2 regions of the Streptomyces sp. NPDC057010 genome follow, and region 1 is predicted to be linked to the other one. Evidence: riboswitches for the same ligand, from Rfam matches in the RefSeq annotation. Region 1 holds a riboswitch; the other holds the start of a gene.
The links. A riboswitch is a leader RNA that binds a small molecule or an ion and turns the genes downstream of it on or off. The one in region 1 is predicted to bind S-adenosylmethionine.
Positions count from the first base shown of each region.

Region 2: it holds a riboswitch for S-adenosylmethionine, as region 1 does, so the genes downstream of both, ACFTXQ_RS27180 (aminotransferase class V-fold PLP-dependent enzyme) here and thrC (threonine synthase) in region 1, are expected to answer to the same signal.

Region 1 is NZ_JBHUSC010000034.1:7,669-16,308, reverse strand. It holds gene ACFTXQ_RS24945 (beta-glucanase) at 1-727, opposite strand, end outside; gene ACFTXQ_RS24940 (phosphoribosylanthranilate isomerase) at 798-1,421, opposite strand; gene ACFTXQ_RS24935 (Uma2 family endonuclease) at 1,633-2,130, shown strand; gene groL (chaperonin GroEL) at 2,202-3,821, opposite strand; gene ACFTXQ_RS24925 (cold-shock protein) at 4,142-4,348, opposite strand; gene ACFTXQ_RS24920 (MoaD/ThiS family protein) at 4,746-5,024, opposite strand; gene thrC (threonine synthase) at 5,058-6,332, opposite strand; SAM riboswitch class I at 6,350-6,507, opposite strand; gene ACFTXQ_RS24910 (glucosyl-3-phosphoglycerate synthase) at 6,693-7,643, shown strand; gene ACFTXQ_RS24905 (trehalose-6-phosphate synthase) at 7,690-8,640, shown strand, end outside.
Region 2 is NZ_JBHUSC010000040.1:49,996-58,635, forward strand. It holds gene ACFTXQ_RS27170 (rhomboid family intramembrane serine protease) at 1-63, shown strand, start outside; gene ACFTXQ_RS27175 (Lrp/AsnC family transcriptional regulator) at 60-341, shown strand; gene ACFTXQ_RS27180 (aminotransferase class V-fold PLP-dependent enzyme) at 681-2,075, opposite strand; SAM riboswitch class IV at 2,303-2,419, opposite strand; gene trpD (anthranilate phosphoribosyltransferase) at 2,538-3,602, opposite strand; gene ACFTXQ_RS27190 (cytochrome bc complex cytochrome b subunit) at 3,786-5,417, opposite strand; gene ACFTXQ_RS27195 (Rieske 2Fe-2S domain-containing protein) at 5,414-6,472, opposite strand; gene ACFTXQ_RS27200 (c-type cytochrome) at 6,469-7,278, opposite strand; gene ACFTXQ_RS27205 (heme-copper oxidase subunit III) at 7,355-7,975, opposite strand; gene ACFTXQ_RS27210 (hypothetical protein) at 8,176-8,580, shown strand.

The DNA.
Region 1 (8,640 bases):
CCCGGCTCAACCAGCCGGGCCAGCCCGGCCAGCCGGAGCGGCCGGACCGGTACACCCGCAGCTGCGACACCTCGTAGGACATCTCCGTGGCCTCCGGCGCCGGCGCCGGGTGGTAACGCCCGGCCGAGACCGACAGGTTGACGATGAGGTACGCGCGCCAGGCGCGGCCCACGCCCCTGCCGTCGCTGAACGCACGGATCCCGTCCACCCACCAGACGACCGAGCCCTTCCCGAACTCCACCTTCAGGTCGATCCAGCCGCCGGGCCGGACCGCCGGGTCCCGGTGGTAGCGGTGGGCTTCGCGGACGTGGTTCGACAGCTCCAGCAGATCGGGGTTGTCGGGGTGGTACTCGAAGACGTCGATCTCCTGGCCGCCGTCCCGCCAGGTCCAGATCGCGGGCCACGCCCCGAGCACCTCGGGCAGTTTCACCCGGGCCTCCAGGACGTCGCCGGTGCGCAGCATGAAGCCTTCCTCGCTGCCCTCGGTGGTGAGCAGTCCGGTGTCCCAGTTCCCGTCGGGGCGCAGCGTCGCGCGGAAGACGCCGCCGCGGCTGTAGGCGGGGTCGGCGGTGAGGTGGTCGAGCTTGTTGTCGCCCGGGTTGACCGGGCCGCCGTCGGGATAGGCCCACGAACGGCCGGCGATCCACTGGGTGGAGGAGGCGAAGTCGGCGGTGAAGACGGGGGCCCGGCGCGGCGCGAACAGCCGGCCCAGGGTGTCGATGACCATGCGGTTCCTCTGCCCCCGCCGGGCCCGCCCACACCCCGGTTTCTCGCTGAGAGTAATGCTACGAATACCCTCAGTGCGAAGAGCCGGCTCCCCGGGCGGCCTCGATGAAGGCCCGGATCAGCTCCGGCGACTTCACCCCGCGCTCGCGCTCCACACCACTGGACACGTCCACTCCCCAGGCCCGGGTGACCTCGACGGCCTCCCGCACGTTCGCCGGGGTCAGCCCGCCGGCCAGCAGCCAGCGCCCCTCGGGCGCGGTGAAGTCCGCGGAGCCCCAGTTCCACGGCTTGCCGGAGCCGGGGTCGGGGGCGTCGATCAGGAGCAGGTCCTCGCCGTACTCCCCGCACCGCTCCACGTGCTCGGCGGTGGCCCGCAGCAGCGTCCGGCCCTCGGCGCGCAGCGCCGCGAAATCCTCGGGCCCCTCTTCACCGTGCAGTTGCACACCCCGTACGCCGCTCTCCTCGGCGAACCGGCGCACCTCCGCCACCGACTGCCGCCGGAACACCCCGACGGTGAGCACCGAATCCGGCACCAGCGCCGCCAGCGCCCGCGCCGTGGCGGCATCGACCGTACGCGGACTGCCGGGCGCGAAGACGAACCCGACGGCATCGGCCCCGGCCGCCACGGCGACCTCGACGTCCCGCGCCGTCTTGAGCCCGCAGATCTTGATGAACACGCTCGTCCCGTCCGTCATGGCAGCAGTCAACCAAACCATGCCTGCCCACGGCGATGCGTCCCATAGGCCGGGCATGCGGTCTTCCCGCCGCTAGCCTGGGACGAGGCACACGATCAGGGCACAGCATGCCATCCGGAGGACGACGGTGACGATCATGACCGACCGGGCCACACCGATAGAGAGCCTGTCGCCGCCATCATTCGAGACTCTCCTGCACACAGTCGCGGAGATGGAGACGCCAGACGGCTTCAAGGCCGAGCTCATCCGGGGGAAGATCATCGTGTCGCCGTTTTCCAAACTGCGCTACTCCCGTCGTATGCGTCTGCTCCGCGCGCAGCTCCAGGCCCACGTCCCCGAGGGGCACTTCGCGGATACGTCACCCTTCCTGTTCCGGTTCCCGGCAGCGGAGCGCGGTTACGGACCAGGCCTGTACGTCGCGGACGAGGCGGCCTTCGAGGAAGAAGGTCTGCACGCAGACGCAGCGGCTCTGTCACTGGTCGGCGAGTTCACCTCCGTCTCCACCAAGGACGCGGACTGGAACGACAAGCTGGAGGTGTACGGCCTGCTCGTTCCCATCTACCTGGTCGTCGACATGCAGGATGCGGAGATCACCTGCTTCTGGGACCCCTCCCCGCACGGGTACCGCTCCCGTACGACGGTCTCGTTCGGCGAGCCGCTGTACGTTCCGAAGCCATTCGACTTCACGATCGACACGACAGGCTTCTGAAACGCCCGAGGGCGGCACCCCCACGGGGGGTGCCGCCCTCGTTCGAGAACAGCCGATCAGCCAGGGGCCGATCAGAAGTCCATGTCACCGCCCGGCATGCCGCCCGGAGCGGCGGCGGCCTTCTCCGGCTTGTCGGCGATGACGGCCTCGGTGGTGAGGAAGAGGGCCGCGATGGACGCCGCGTTCTGCAGGGCAGAGCGGGTGACCTTCGCCGGGTCGATGATGCCCTCGGCGATCATGTCGACGTAGTCGCCGGTCGCGGCGTTCAGGCCCCAGCCGACGGTCAGGTTGCGGACCTTCTCCACGACGACGCCACCCTCGAGACCACCGTTGACGGCGATCTGCTTGAGCGGGGCCTCCAGGGCGAGCTTCACGGCGTTGGCGCCGGTCGCCTCGTCACCCGAGAGGTCCAGCTTCTCGAAGACGGAGGAGGCCTGCAGCAGGGCCACGCCACCACCGGCGACGATGCCCTCCTCGACGGCCGCCTTCGCGTTGCGAACGGCGTCCTCGATGCGGTGCTTGCGCTCCTTGAGCTCGACCTCGGTCGCGGCACCGGCCTTGATGACGGCCACGCCGCCGGCCAGCTTCGCGAGGCGCTCCTGGAGCTTCTCGCGGTCGTAGTCCGAGTCGGAGTTCTCGATCTCGGCGCGGATCTGGTTCACGCGACCGGCGACCTGGTCGCTGTCACCGGCACCGTCGACGATGGTGGTCTCGTCCTTGGTGATGACGACCTTGCGGGCGCGGCCCAGCAGGTCCAGGCCCGCGTTCTCGAGCTTGAGGCCGACCTCCTCGGAGATGACCGTGCCACCGGTGAGGATGGCGATGTCGCCGAGCATGGCCTTGCGGCGGTCACCGAAGCCCGGGGCCTTGACGGCGACGGACTTGAAGGTGCCGCGGATCTTGTTGACGACCAGGGTCGACAGGGCCTCGCCCTCGACGTCCTCGGCGATGATCAGCAGCGGCTTGCCGGACTGCATGACCTTCTCCAGGAGCGGCAGCAGGTCCTTGACCGAGCCGATCTTGGAGTTGACGATCAGGATGTACGGGTCGTCGAGAGCCGACTCCATACGCTCCATGTCGGTGGCGAAGTACGCCGAGATGTAGCCCTTGTCGAAGCGCATGCCCTCGGTGAGCTCCAGCTCCAGACCGAAGGTCTGGGACTCCTCGACGGTGATGACGCCTTCCTTGCCGACCTTGTCCATGGCTTCGGCGATGAGCTCGCCGATCTGGGTGTCGGCGGCGGAGATGGAGGCCGTGGAAGCGATCTGCTCCTTGGTCTCGACATCCTTCGCCTGCTCCAGCAGGGCGCCGGAGACGGCCTCGACGGCCTTCTCGATGCCGCGCTTGAGGGCCATCGGGTTGGCGCCGGCGGCCACGTTGCGCAGGCCCTCGCGGACGAGCGCCTGGGCGAGCACGGTCGCGGTGGTCGTACCGTCGCCGGCGACGTCGTCCGTCTTCTTGGCGACTTCCTTGACCAGCTCGGCGCCGATCTTCTCGTACGGGTCCTCGAGCTCGATCTCCTTGGCGATGGAGACACCGTCGTTGGTGATCGTGGGCGCGCCCCACTTCTTCTCAAGGACGACGTTGCGACCCTTGGGGCCAAGGGTGACCTTGACGGCGTCGGCGAGCTGGTTCATGCCACGCTCGAGACCGCGCCGGGCCTCCTCGTCGAACGCAATGATCTTGGCCATCTGAAGTGGTCCTCCCGGACAGCGGTGGATTGCTCCCAGGACCGCGCCCGCGCCCGCGACGGACGGCCTGCGTGCCCGGCGGTTCCTTCCCGCCGGACCCTGCGGGCCTCACCGACCCGGTCCTCGTTCAGTAGCACTCTCACCTGGAGAGTGCTAACGCCAATGATTAGCACTCGACCCCCCCGAGTGCAAGCGGCTTGGGGGAACACCCCAGTGAACACACCGGCGACGCGCGAGGGGCCCACATCCCGTGTCCAGGATGTGGGCCCCTCGTACGTCTTGAATCAACGCTGTCGCGTCGGCGGTCGATCGCGCCAGGACTAGCCGATGGCGAGCTTGACCATGTCCGCCTGCGGACCCTTCTGGCCCTGCGAGATCTCGAACTCGACCCGCTGACCCTCTTCAAGGGTGCGGTACCCGTCCATCTGGATGGCGCTGTAGTGGACGAACACATCCGCACCACCGTCGACCGCGATGAAGCCGTAGCCCTTCTCCGCGTTGAACCACTTGACGGTGCCCTGAGCCATGCCTAACTCCCCTATTACTGGCCCTTGCGCGGGAGCGCACTTCGCGTTCCCGGGTCAGAACTTGCGTCGGAACGCGTCGACCGAGGCTGAATGTATCTGCGCCGGTGCTGTCTGCAACAGGTCAATCCGACGAGAATTCTGGACACACGGATACATTGAAATAGAGTGAAAATTTGGCATATTCCAGGGCAACTCGGGCCCGGCATATCGCGCCAAAGCCCCATACCGCACTTGCACATTGACCCGATGTCGACCCTCACACGGCCCGTTCATATGCGGCGGGCAAGAACAGCGGAGGGGACTTCCCCAACTCTACCGCGCCCAATCAAGCAGAATTGCCCCCTCCGCTTTTAGCGGAGGGGGCAATTCTGGTTTGCGCGTGTCACCCGGAAGGTGATCAGCAGCCGCCCGCGACGGCCGGAATGATCGAAACGCCGGCGCCGTCCGGCGTCGCCGCCTCCAGCCCGCCCTCAAAGCGCACGTCGTCGTCGTTGACGTACACGTTGACGAAGCGGCGCAGCTTGCCCTGGTCGTCCAGGACGCGGGCCGCGATGCCCGGGTGGTTCTTCTCCAGCGACGCGATGACCTGGGCCAGGGTTTCGCCCTCGGCGGGCACCTCGGCCTGGCCGCCGGTGTAGGTGCGCAGGATGGTGGGGATGCGGACGTTGACGCTCATGGCGCTACTGCCTTTCCGGTGTGCAGGGGAGGGTCAGGCCAGGCCGGCGGCGCGGAACGCGTCCAGGCTCGGGCGGATGGTGGCGGTCTGGCCGCTGTCCGCGGCCACCGCCTCCAGGGTCTTGAGGCCGTCACCGGTGTTCAGGACGACGGTGGTCAGCGTCGGGTCGAGCTGGCCGTTCTCGATGAGCTTCTTCGTTACGCCGACGGTCACGCCGCCCGCGGTCTCGGCGAAGATGCCCTCGGTCTGCGCGAGGACCTTGATGGCCTCGACGACCTGCTCGTCGGTCACGTCCTCGACGTAGCCGCCGGTGCGGCGCGCGATGTCCAGGACGTACGGGCCGTCCGCCGGGTTGCCGATGGCCAGCGACTTGGCGATGGTGTTCGGCTTCTGCGGGCGGACCACGTCGTGGCCGGCCTTGAAGGCGGTGGACACCGGGGAGCAGCCCTCGGCCTGGGCGCCGAAGATCTTGTACGGCTTGTCCTCGACGAGACCGAGCTTGATCAGCTCCTGCAGACCCTTGTCGATCTTCGTGAGCTGGGAGCCGGACGCGATCGGGATGACGATCTGGTCGGGGAGCTGCCAGCCGAGCTGCTCGCAGATCTCGTACGCGAGGGTCTTGGAGCCCTCGCCGTAGTACGGGCGCAGGTTGACGTTGACGAAGCCCCAGCCCTCGCCCAGCGGGTCGCCGATGAGCTCGGAGCAGAAGCGGTTGACGTCGTCGTAGTTGCCCTCGATGCCGACCAGGTCGCCACCGTAGACACCGGCCATGACGACCTTGCCCTGCTCCAGGTCGTGCGGGATGAACACGCAGGAGCGGAAGCCGGCGCGGGCGGCCGCGGCGCCGACGGCGCCGGCCAGGTTGCCGGTGGAGGAGCAGGAGAGGGTGGTGAAGCCGAAGGCGCGGGCGGCCTCGACGGCGATGGCCACGACGCGGTCCTTGAAGGAGTGCGTCGGGTTGCCGGAGTCGTCCTTGACGTAGAGCTTGCCGGTGACGCCCAGCGCCTTGGCCAGGTTCTCCGCGTCCACGAGTTTGGTGAAGCCGGGGTTCAGGCTCGGCTTGTCGGCCACGTCCGCGGGGACGGGCAGCAGCGGCGCGTAGCGCCAGATGTTGTTGGGGCCGGCCTCGATGGCGGCGCGCAGGGCCTCGGGGTCACCGGTGGGGAGCTCGTAGGTGACTTCCAGCGGTCCGAAACACTCGACGCACGCGAAGATGGGGCCGAGCTCGAAGCGGGTGCCGCACTCGCGACAGGAAAGACCCGTGGCGGGTCCGAGATCAACAGAGGTGGCGACAGTCTGTGCAGCCATGATGGCGAGGCCCTTTCTCCTCATCTTCCCCATGGCGCACTTCGCCATGAGACGGAATTGGCACCTTCCCTAGCCGGGGACCTCGCGGGGGTGCGTCCAAGACGCATCGCGAGAACCGACTGGAGGGTTGCCGGGGCTTCAACGGGCCGTGTCCCTCTGCCCCTCTGGATGAGCGGTATGGCACCGGCACACGCGCTCTATGGCGCGCCGGTGCGTTTGTGCGCGAGGACCCCCGGCATGCGGTGGTCCTTCGCGTTGTTCAAGACTGTAACCGAAGGGCCGGGCGGTTGAGACAGCCGTCCGAACCGCGAGATGGATCTCTTTTCGGTCAAACCGACCAAGCCACAGGGAGTGCTCACAGTGCTGGAAGAGGTGGAGCGCTGGCTGGCCGTCCGCTCCTGGGCAGCCGCCGACCGACCGCTCGACCAGCTGCTGGAACGGAAACGGGCGGCTGGGACCACGGTCAGCGTGGTGCTGCCCGCGCTCGACGAGGAGGCGACGGTCGGTGAGATCGTCGAGATCATCCGGCGTGAGCTGATGGAGGGACCGCCGGCCCCGCTGGTCGACGAACTGATCGTGATCGACTCGGGCTCCAGCGACGCTACGGCGGAAGTGGCGGCGAAGGCCGGCGCCCGCGTGGTGCACCGCGACGAGATACTCCCGCGGATCCCGGCACTGCCGGGGAAGGGCGAGGTGCTGTGGCGCTCCCTGCTGGCGGCCACCGGGGAGATCGTCTGCTTCGTCGACGCCGACCTGCGGGACTTCTCGGCCTCCTTCGTCTCCGGGATCGTGGGGCCGCTGCTGACCGATCCGGAGGTGCAGTTCGTCAAGGCCATGTACGACCGCCCGCTGGGCGAGGCCCCGGGCCAGGGCGGGCGGGTGACGGAGCTGGTGGCCCGTCCCCTCCTGAACCTCCACTGGCCGCAGCTGGCCGGTTTCGTGCAGCCGCTGGGCGGCGAGTACGCCGTGCGCCGGTCCCTGCTGGAGCGGCTGCCGTTCCCCGTCGGGTACGGGGTGGAGCTGGGCCTGCTGGTCGACGCGCTGCACACCGTCGGGCTGGACGCGCTGGCTCAGGTGGACGTGGGCGTACGGCACCACCGCCACCAGGACGGGCAGGCGCTGGGCCGGATGGCCGCGGCGATCTACCGGACGGCCCAGGTACGGCTCTCGCGCGGGCACCTCGTACGGCCGGAGCTGACGCAGTTCGAGCGGGGCCCGGAGGGGTTCGTACCGCGCACGTACGCGGTGGACACCGAGGAACGGCCGCCGATGCTGGGCATCAAGGAGTACGCGCTGCGTCGCGTGGCGTGACGGAACGTACGGTTTGAGCGGGGGCGGGCCGGGCTAGGTTGGCCGCATGGCTTCTCAGGTACTCGTTGCAGCGAACCGCGGCCCGCTCTCCTACGCCCTCGCCGCCGACGGCACGCTCGGTGCCCGGCGCGGCGGGGGCGGTCTCGTCTCCGGACTCTCCGCGGCCCTCGCGGAGCAGCCGGAGGCGCTGTGGATCTGCGCGGCCCTTTCGGACGCGGACCGGGAGGCGGTCCGCCGGGGCGTCGCGGAGCCCGGGGTCCGGATGCTGGACATCGATCCCGCGGTGTACGACGACGCGTACAACGGCATCGCGAACTCGGTGCTGTGGTTCACCCACCACCACCTGTACGACATCCCGCGCGAGCCGGTCTTCGACGCGGAGTTCCGGCGCCGGTGGGAGTCGTACGCCGCCTACAACCGGGCCTTCGCGCAGGCGCTGGCCGAGGAGGCGGCCGAGGGCGCGGCCGTCTTGGTGCAGGACTACCACCTGGCGCTGGTGCCGGGGGCGCTGCGCCGGCTGCGGCCGGACCTGCGGATCGGGCACTTCACGCACACGCCGTGGGCCGCCCGGGAGTTCATGGACCTGCTCCCGGCCGACATCCGGTCGCAACTGGTGTGGGGGATGCTCGGGGCGGACCGGCTGGGGTTCCACACGGACGAGTGGGCGCTCGCCTTCATGACGAGCGCGCGGATCGAGGACGCGAGCGGCGTCGCGCGGACCCACCTGCCGGGCGGGGAGGACCCGCTGCGCGGGGTGAAGCACACCAGGGCCGGCGGCGAGGAGCGGTTCACGCACGTGACGAGGTACCCGCTGGGGGTGGACGGGGACGAGCTGCGGGCGCTGGCGCACCGGCCGGAGGTGGACGACAAGCTGGCGTCCCTGCGGGCGGAGGTCGGCGGCTTGAAGACGATCGTCCGCGTGGACCGCACGGAGCTGTCGAAGAACATCCTGCGGGGCCTGCTGGCGTACCGGGAGCTGCTGACGGTCCACCCCGAG
Region 2 (8,640 bases), on a different contig from region 1:
TACCGGCGTACGACTAGAGTGAGGCGACCAGCGACGGCCACCGAGGGAGACAGCCAACCGTGATCACCGCGATCGTGCTCATCAAGACCAGCGTGGACCGCATCCCCGAGATCGCCGAGTCCATCGCCGCGCTGGACAGCGTCAGCGAGGTCTACTCCGTCACGGGGACGTACGACCTGATCGCGCTGGTCCGCGTGGCCCGCCACGAGAACCTGGCGGACATCATCCCGGGCCGCATCAGCAAGATCCCGGGCGTCGAGGCGACGGACACGCACGTGGCGTTCCGCACGTACTCCCAGCACGACCTGGAAGCCGCGTTCGCCATCGGCCTGGACGCGTAGCGTCACTCCGGGGGCTCCGCCCCCGCGCCCCCGTGCCTCAATCGCCGGCGGGCTGGGGGGTGTCCCCGGGCGGGGCCTTGACTGCTGGGTGATTTCACCTCGGCGCGGGTGGGGGCGGAGTGGGGCTTGGGGTGGGGACACGGAGGAGGGTCCCCGCAGGACGAGCGCGCAACCACCCTTACGTCACGCAGCACGCCTTGGTGCGCGAGCCGAGGAGACACTCCGGAGGGGCACCGCCCCAAGACCCGCTCCGACCCCACCCGACGGCACCCCCCAGCCCCGCCGGCGATTGAGGCGAACGGGGTCCGGGGCAGAGCCCCGGCAACGGCGGCGCGCCGGTCAGACGGCCGGAACGCAGCGGCCCTCTTCCGTGCGGTACTGCCACTTCGCGCCGTCCGCGACGAGTTCCTTCACCGCGCGCACGAAGCGGTCCACGTGCTCGTCGGGGGTGCCCGCCCCGAAGCTGACGCGGATCGCGTTCAGCGAGCGCTCCCCCGGCGCCGCCTCCGGCGCTCCGCACTCGCCCTGCGCCTGCGGCTCGCTGCCCAGCAGGGTCCGCACCAGCGGGTGCGCGCAGAACAGGCCGTCCCGGACGCCGATGCCGTACTCGGCCGAGAGGGCCGCCGCGAAGTGGGAGCTGTTCCAGCCGTCGACGACGAAGGAGATGACGCCGACGCGCGGGGCGTCGTCCCCGAAGAGGGACAGGACGCGGACCGCCGGCACCTCGGCCAGGCCCTCGCGGACCTTCGCGATGAGGTGCTGCTCTCGGGCGACCAGACCGTCGAAGCCCGCCTCGGTCAGGGCCCGGCAGGCGGAGGCGATGGAGTAGACGCCGATGACGTTCGGGGAGCCGGCCTCGTGGCGGGCGGCGGTGGTGTGCCACTCGACGTCGACGCCGCCGTCCTCGCGGCGGGCGACCTTGCGGGAGGCGCCGCCGCCGGCCAGGTACGGCTCGGCCTGCTGGAGCCAGTCGGCGCGGCCGGCGAGCACGCCCGAGCCGAAGGGCGCGTACAGCTTGTGGCCGGAGAAGGCGACCCAGTCCACGTCCAGGTCGCGCACCGAGACGGGGTGGTGGGGGGCCAGCTGGGCGGCGTCCAGGACGATCCGCGCGCCGTGCGCGTGCGCGGCGGCGGCGAGCTCCTTCACCGGCCACAGTTCACCGGTGACGTTGGAGGCGCCGGTGACGCAGACCAGGGCCGGGCCGTAGGGGTCCCGGTCGGCGAGCGCCCGCTCCAGGGTGGCGACGGCCTCGTCGGGGGTGCGCGCGGCGTTGAGGTAGGTGACCTGCGCGTTCGTCCAGGGCAGCAGCGAGGCGTGGTGCTCGGTCTCGAAGACGAAGACCTGGCAGTCGGCCGGGAGCACGGCGGCGAGCAGGTTGAGGGAGTCGGTGGTGGAGCGGGTGAAGACCACCTGGTCGGAGGGGCGGCAGTCGAGGAACTCGGCGACCGTGACCCGGCTCTGCTCGAAGAGGTCGGTGGAGAGCTGCGAGAGGTAGCCGGCGCCGCGGTGCACGCTGCCGTAGTACGGGGCGTAGGCGGCCACGTCGTCCCAGACCCGCTGGAGGGCGGGGGCGCTGGCCGCGTAGTCGAGGGCGGCGTAGGTGACCTCGCCGCCGGTCACGAGCGGGACGGTGACGTCCCGGCCGAGGACGGCCAGCGGCTCGGCACAGGCGGCGGGGCAGGCGGCGTCGGTGGCAGCGGCAGCGGTGGTGGCGGCGTTCAGGGCAGCGGACATGGCGGTATCTCCCGGCAGGCAGGTCTGAATGGCTTCGGTGTGCCCGTACGCGGGTACGACTCGGCTCGGCGGCCGGCCGGGGCCGGGGTACGGGAGGTCCTCGGACCGATCGGGGGTACACGGAAGCGACCCTGATCCGAGGGTTGAAGAAGGGGCGGAGTCGCCCTATCGCATTCGCTTGCTCACGGAAAACGCTCCTCGAGAGACCAGGACCCCTGGTGTCGAGGGATCCGCGCTTGCCGTAGGCCTTGTTGCCTACGACCTGGTCATCACCCGGGGCACCCCGCCACGGAAGGAGGGTTGCCGGACAGCAAGCCGGGGCCTAAACGCTGTCACTCGTGACCTGGTCAGCATCCTGCCACAAGATCCCCCGAACACAAGACCCCGGTCCGAATGGCGGACCGGGGTCTTGGCTCAAAACGAGCAGCGGGGTACCGGACGGAACCGTGCCCGCCGCGCGGGCTAGGCGTTGCTCGCGGCCACCCACCGCTCCAGCGCGGCGCGCGCCGCACCCGAGTCGATCGATTCGGCCGCACGGGCGATGCCGGCGGCGATCTGCTCCTCCAGGGTGCCCGTGCCGGGGTCCAGGGCGACCAGGGCCGCCGCCGAGTTCAGCAGGACCGCCTCGCGGACCGGGCCCGTCTCGCCGGCCAGCAGGCGGCGGGCCACGTCCGCGTTGAAGGAGGGGTCCCCGCCGGCCAGGGCGGACACGTCCACCAGGGGGATGCCCACGTCGCGCGGGTCGAAGGACTGCTCGGAGACCTTCCCGTCGCGCACCCACCAGACCCGCGAGGTGGCGGTGGTCGTCAGCTCGTCCAGGCCGTCGTCACCGCGGAAGACGAGCGCGGACGAGCCCCGCTCGGCGAGCACGCCCGCCACGATCGGGGCCACCCGGGCGTCGGCGACACCGGTGGCCTGGGCCCGTACCCGAGCCGGGTTGGTGAGCGGGCCGAGGAAGTTGAAAGTGGTCCGGATGCCCAGTTCCTTGCGGGCCGCCGCGACGTGACGGAGCGCCGGGTGGAACTTCACGGCGAAGCAGAAGGTGATGCCGGCCTCCTCCGCGACCTGCACGACCCGCTCGGGGGTGAGGTTGAGGTTGACGCCGAGCTTCTCCAGCACGTCCGAGGAACCGCTCGCGGAGGAGGCGGCCCGGTTGCCGTGCTTGACGACCTTGGCGCCCGTACCGGCCACCACGAGCGCGGACATCGTCGAGATGTTCACCGTTTTGGCCCCGTCGCCGCCCGTGCCGACGATGTCCACCGTCCGGCCGGGCACCTCGATGAGGTTGGCGTGCGCGTACATCGCCCGTACGAGGCCGTTGATCTCCTCGACCGTCTCCCCCTTGGCCCGCAGCGCGACCGCGAAGCCCGCGATCTGGGCGTCGGTGGCCTCCCCGCGCATGATCCGGTCCATGGCCCAGGCGGTGTCGTCGGCACCCAGGTCCCGGCCGGTCAGCAGGGCGTCGAGGACGCCCGGCCAGCCGCGGGCCGCCACGCTGTCGCCGCCTGCCGGGGTCACAACGTTCATGGTCCGCTCCTGCTGTTCGTAGGGGATTCCACGTCGAATGGGAAGGCCTTCAGCCTATCCAGCCTGGGAGGACGGCAAAGAGCCCCGTCCAGACACTGGACGGGGCTCTCGCCGTGGCGACACCAGGACTGACCGAAATCAGTCCCTCATGCGGTCATACGGTCATGCGGGTGGTGCGGGAGGTCAGTGGTGGCCGTGGCCGCTCTGGATCTCCTTGTACTCCTCCACCGTGGGCTTCGGAATCTGGTTGTTCTCCGCGTAGAAGCCCTTGCTGAGCTTCGCGCGCAGCTTCTCCGTGGCCTTCACCTTGCGCTCGACACCGTTCTCGTCGACCGTCGGGCCGATCTCGACCGGCTTGTACTGCTCGTGCGCGGTGAGCTTGTGCAGCTGGCCCTGCGAGAGCGGCTCGTGGACCTCGACGAACTCACCGTGCGGCAGGCGCTTGATGATGCCGGTCTCGCGACCGTGCAGCACCTTGTCGTGGTCCCGGCGCTGGAGGCCGAGGCAGATCCGCTTGGTGGCGATGAAGACCAGGACCGGGACGACGAAGAAACCGATCCGGACGAACCAGGTGATCGAGTTGATCGACAGGTGGAAGTACTGGGCGAACATGTCGTTGCCGCCGCCGATGAGCAGTACGACGTACTCGGCAATCCAGGCGGCACCGAAGGCCGTACGGGTCGGGACGTTGCGCGGGCGGTCCAGGATGTGGTGCTCGCGCTTGTCGCCGGTGACCCAGGACTCGATGAACGGCCAGACGGCGATCGCGCCGAGGACCAGCGGGAAGAGCATCAGCGGGATGAGCACGCCCAGGACGAGCGTGTGGCCCCACAGGTTGATCTCCCAGCCGGGCATGGCACGGATCAGGCCTTCCGGCATACCCATGTACCAGTCGGGCTGTGCGCCGGTGGACACGTGGTCCGGGCGGTACGGGCCGAGCGCCCAGATCGGGTTGATCGAGGCGATCGCCGCGATGGCCGCGATGACACCGAAGACCAGGAAGAAGAAGCCTCCGGCCTTGGCCATGTAGACCGGCAGCAGCGGCATGCCGACGACGTTGTTGTTCGTCTTGCCGGGACCCGCGAACTGGGTGTGCTTGTGGTAGAAGACCAGGATCAGGTGGGCCACCAGCAGGCCCATCATGATGCCGGGCAGCAGCAGGATGTGGATCGAGTAGAACCGGGCGACGAAGTCGCCGCCGGGGAACTCGCCGCCGAAGAGGAAGAACGAGATGTACGTGCCGACGATCGGCATGGACAGGATCGCGCCCTCCATGAACCGGACGCCGGTGCCCGAGAGCAGGTCGTCCGGCAGGGAGTAACCGGTGAAGCCGGTGAACATGCCGAGGACCAGCAGCAGGAAGCCGAAGATCCAGTTGACCTCGCGCGGCTTGCGGAACGCGCCGGTGAAGAAGACGCGCATCATGTGCACGACCATGCCCGCGACGAAGATCAGGGCCGCCCAGTGGTGGATCTGCCGGATGAGCAGACCGCCGCGGACGTCGAAGCTGATGTCCAGGGTCGAGGCGAAGGCCTCGGACATCTGGACGCCCTGCATCGGCACGTACGAGCCGTGGTACACGACCTCGTTCATGCTCGGGTGGAAGAACAGCGTCAGGTACACACCCGTGAGGATGATGATGATGAAGCTGTAGAGGCAGATCTCACCCAGCATGAAGGACCAGTGGTCCGGGAAGATCTTGCGCATGTTGGACTTGGCCAGGGTGTAGATGCCCAGGCGGCCGTCCGCCCAGTCCGCTACGCGCTCGCCGGCAGGCGCTTTGCGCGCCTTCGTGTCAGTGGTCGCAGTGCTCATCCGCGCTCCCAGAATGCAGGACCGACGGGCTCTTCGAAGTCGCCGTGCGCTTCGAGGAAGCCTTCGTCATTGACGCCGATCCGCAGCTGCGGAAGCGCGTGACCGGCCGGGCCGAAGATGACACGGGCGCCGTCGGAGAGGTCGAAGGTGGACTGGTGGCACGGGCAGAGCACGTGGTGCGTCTGCTGCTCGTACAGGCTGATCGGGCAGCCGACGTGGGTGCAGATCTTGGAGTAGGCCACGATGCCCTCGTGGGACCACTCCAGCTCCTGCTTGTCCTTGATGTCCTCGGGCTTGAGCCGGACGATCATCAGGGCGGCCTTGGCGATCTGCGTCTGGAAGTCGTGCTGGTCCTCCTCCAGGCCTTCCGGCCGGGCGAAGGTCAGCGAACCGACGAGCACGTCCTCGGGACGCAGCGGCTCGTTGGTGTTGTCGTTGATCAGCAGCTTGCCCTTGGACCACACGGTCTTGCGGAGCTTGTCCTCGGGCAGGGGGCCCGTGTCGCGCATGATCATGAGGGCCGAGAGCGGCAGCATGGCCAGCGCGCCCAGCATCGTGTTGCGGATCAGGGGCCGGCGGCCGATGCCGGACTCGTTCGCGCCGTCCGCGAAGTCCTGCATGACCTTGGCCTTGACCTCCGCCGGAGCGGCGATCTCGTGGCGCTCGTCGGCGACCTCCACGTCGGACATCAGGGTGCGGGCCCAGTGGACCGCGCCCGCGCCGATGCAGAAGAGGGCCGTGCCCAGGGTCAGACCCAGGGCGAAGTTGAGCGCGCTCACCTTCCCGATGGGGAAGATGTAGACGATCTTCTCGACCGGGATGGTCACGTAGGCGGCGATGAAGCCGATCGTGGCCAGCATCGACAGCGTGAACAGCATCGCGACGGTGCGCTCGGAACGCTTCGCCGCACGCTCGTCGATGTCCTGGATGCGCGGCTTGTGGACCGGCAGGCCCGGGTCGGCGAACGGGTCGTCCGCGACCGCTACGGCACCGTGGTGCGCGTCGCCCTGCTCGCTCGGCAGGTGCTTCTCTTCGGGAATGTCTTGGCTACTCATGACTTCTTGGCCTTAGCGGTGTGGGCCGCGACCCAGACGGCGACAGCGATCAGCGCACCCAGACCGAAGATCCAGCCGAAGAGACCCTCGGAGACGGGGCCGAGGCCACCGAGCTTGAGGCCACCGGGGCTGGTCGACTTCTCGCCGTTGACGTTCTGGAGGTACGCGATGATGTCCTTCTTCTGCTTCTCCGGCATGGTGCTGTCCGGGAAGGAGGGCATGTTCTGCGGGCCGGTGAGCATGGCCTCGTAGACGTGCTTCGGCTCGACGCCCTCGAGGTTCGGGGCGAACTTGCCGTTCGTCAGCGCGCCGCCCTCGCCGGTGAAGTTGTGGCACTGCGCGCAGTTGTTGCGGAACAGCTCACCACCCTTGGCGACGTCGGCACCCGCCGGGTCGTACTGCTTCTCGGTCGGCACGATCGGGCCGGCACCGAGGGACGCGATGTACGCGGCGAGCTGGTCGATCTGCGCCTGGGAGTAGATGTTGGGCTTCTTCGGCACCTGGGCGCCGGGCTGCTGGGCGGGCATGCGGCCCGTGCTCACCTGGAAGTCGACGGCCGCGGAGCCGACGCCGACCAGGCTGGGGCCGTCAGTGGAACCCTGACCGCCGGTTCCGTGGCAGCTTGCGCAACCCACGGCGTAGAGCTTCTTGCCCTCCTCGATGGCGAGGGACTGGGCGGTTTCATCGGCCTGCGCCTTGCCCGCGGGGGCGAAGGCGGCGTACAGCCCCCCAGTGGCCGCCAGCGCGAGGAGTAGAACGACGACCGCCGCCAGCGGATGGCGTCGTCGTGCGGAGAGCTTTTTCACGGATTACCCCGGTGTCAGGATCTTCTGCGTCGGTGTTTCTGGATGGAGTGCCGGGTCGGGCCCGGTGACGTGTTCGCTACTTGATCAGGTAGATCGTCGCGAAGAGGCCGATCCAGACGACATCGACGAAGTGCCAGTAGTAGGACACGACGATGGCCGACGTGGCCTGTTCGTGGGTGAACCTCTTGGCCGCGTACGTCCGGCCGAGGACCAGCAGGAAGGCGATGAGACCGCCCGTCACGTGCAGACCGTGGAAGCCGGTGGTCAGGTAGAACACCGAGCCGTACGGACCGGACGAGAGGCTCAGGCCCTCGTGCTTGACCAGCTCGGTGTACTCGAACACCTGGCCGCCAATGAAGATCGCACCCATGACGAACGTGATGATGAACCACGTCCGGAGCTTCTTCACGTCACCGCGCTCGGCTGCGAATACGCCGAGCTGGCAGGTGAGGGAGGAAAGCACCAGGATCGTCGTGTTCGTCGCCGAGAAGGGCAGATTCAGGAAGGAAGCCTGTTCTGACCAGTACTCGGCGCCTGTCACGGATCGCAGGGTGAAGTACATCGCGAAGAGGGCCGCGAAGAACATCAGCTCGGAACTCAACCAGATGATGGTTCCGACGCTGACGAGGTTCGGCCGGTTGACCGTCGGGTGCGCGTGCCCGGTATCTACTGTCGTTGCTGTCGCCACGACCGACATTATGTCGGTCGCTTATCCCGCCCTCACCCCGGGGGGTGCCGTTCGGAGTGTCCGAGGCGTGTGCAAGGCCCGAACGGCCCATCAGATCGCCCTCCGGGCGCCACTTGCGAGCCTGTCCGAACCGATGTTGACAGCGCATCGGGAGGAGTAGCATCCCGCGCAACATCAACGTGATTCACGGGCACACGTGGAGGAACGAAATGCGGGCGACTGCGCGGGTTCTGGTCTACAGCGACGACGCGGGCACCCGGGAGCAGGTGAGGCTGGCGGCGGGGCGCAGGCCGGCCGCGGATCTGCCGCCGGTGGAGTTCCTGGAGTGCGCGACGCTGCCGGCGGTCCTGTCGGCGCTGGACGCGGGCGGCATCGACGTGTGCGTGCTGGACGGCGAGGCGGTTCCGGCCGGGGGCATGGGGGTGTGCCGGCAGATCAAGGACGAGATCTTCCGGTGCCCGCCGGTGCTGTTGCTGATGGGGCGTCCGCAGGACGCCTGGCTGGCCACCTGGAGCCGCGCGGACGCGGCCGTGACCCTTCCCGTGGACCCGGTGGAGTTCCCGGAGGCCCTGGCGGGGCTCCTGCGGTCCCGGCTGGCCTCCTCCGCCGCCTGAGGCGGCGACGGGGCGCGGGGGCCCGTATGGACCCCCGTGCTCCGTTTTCGGCCCGTACGG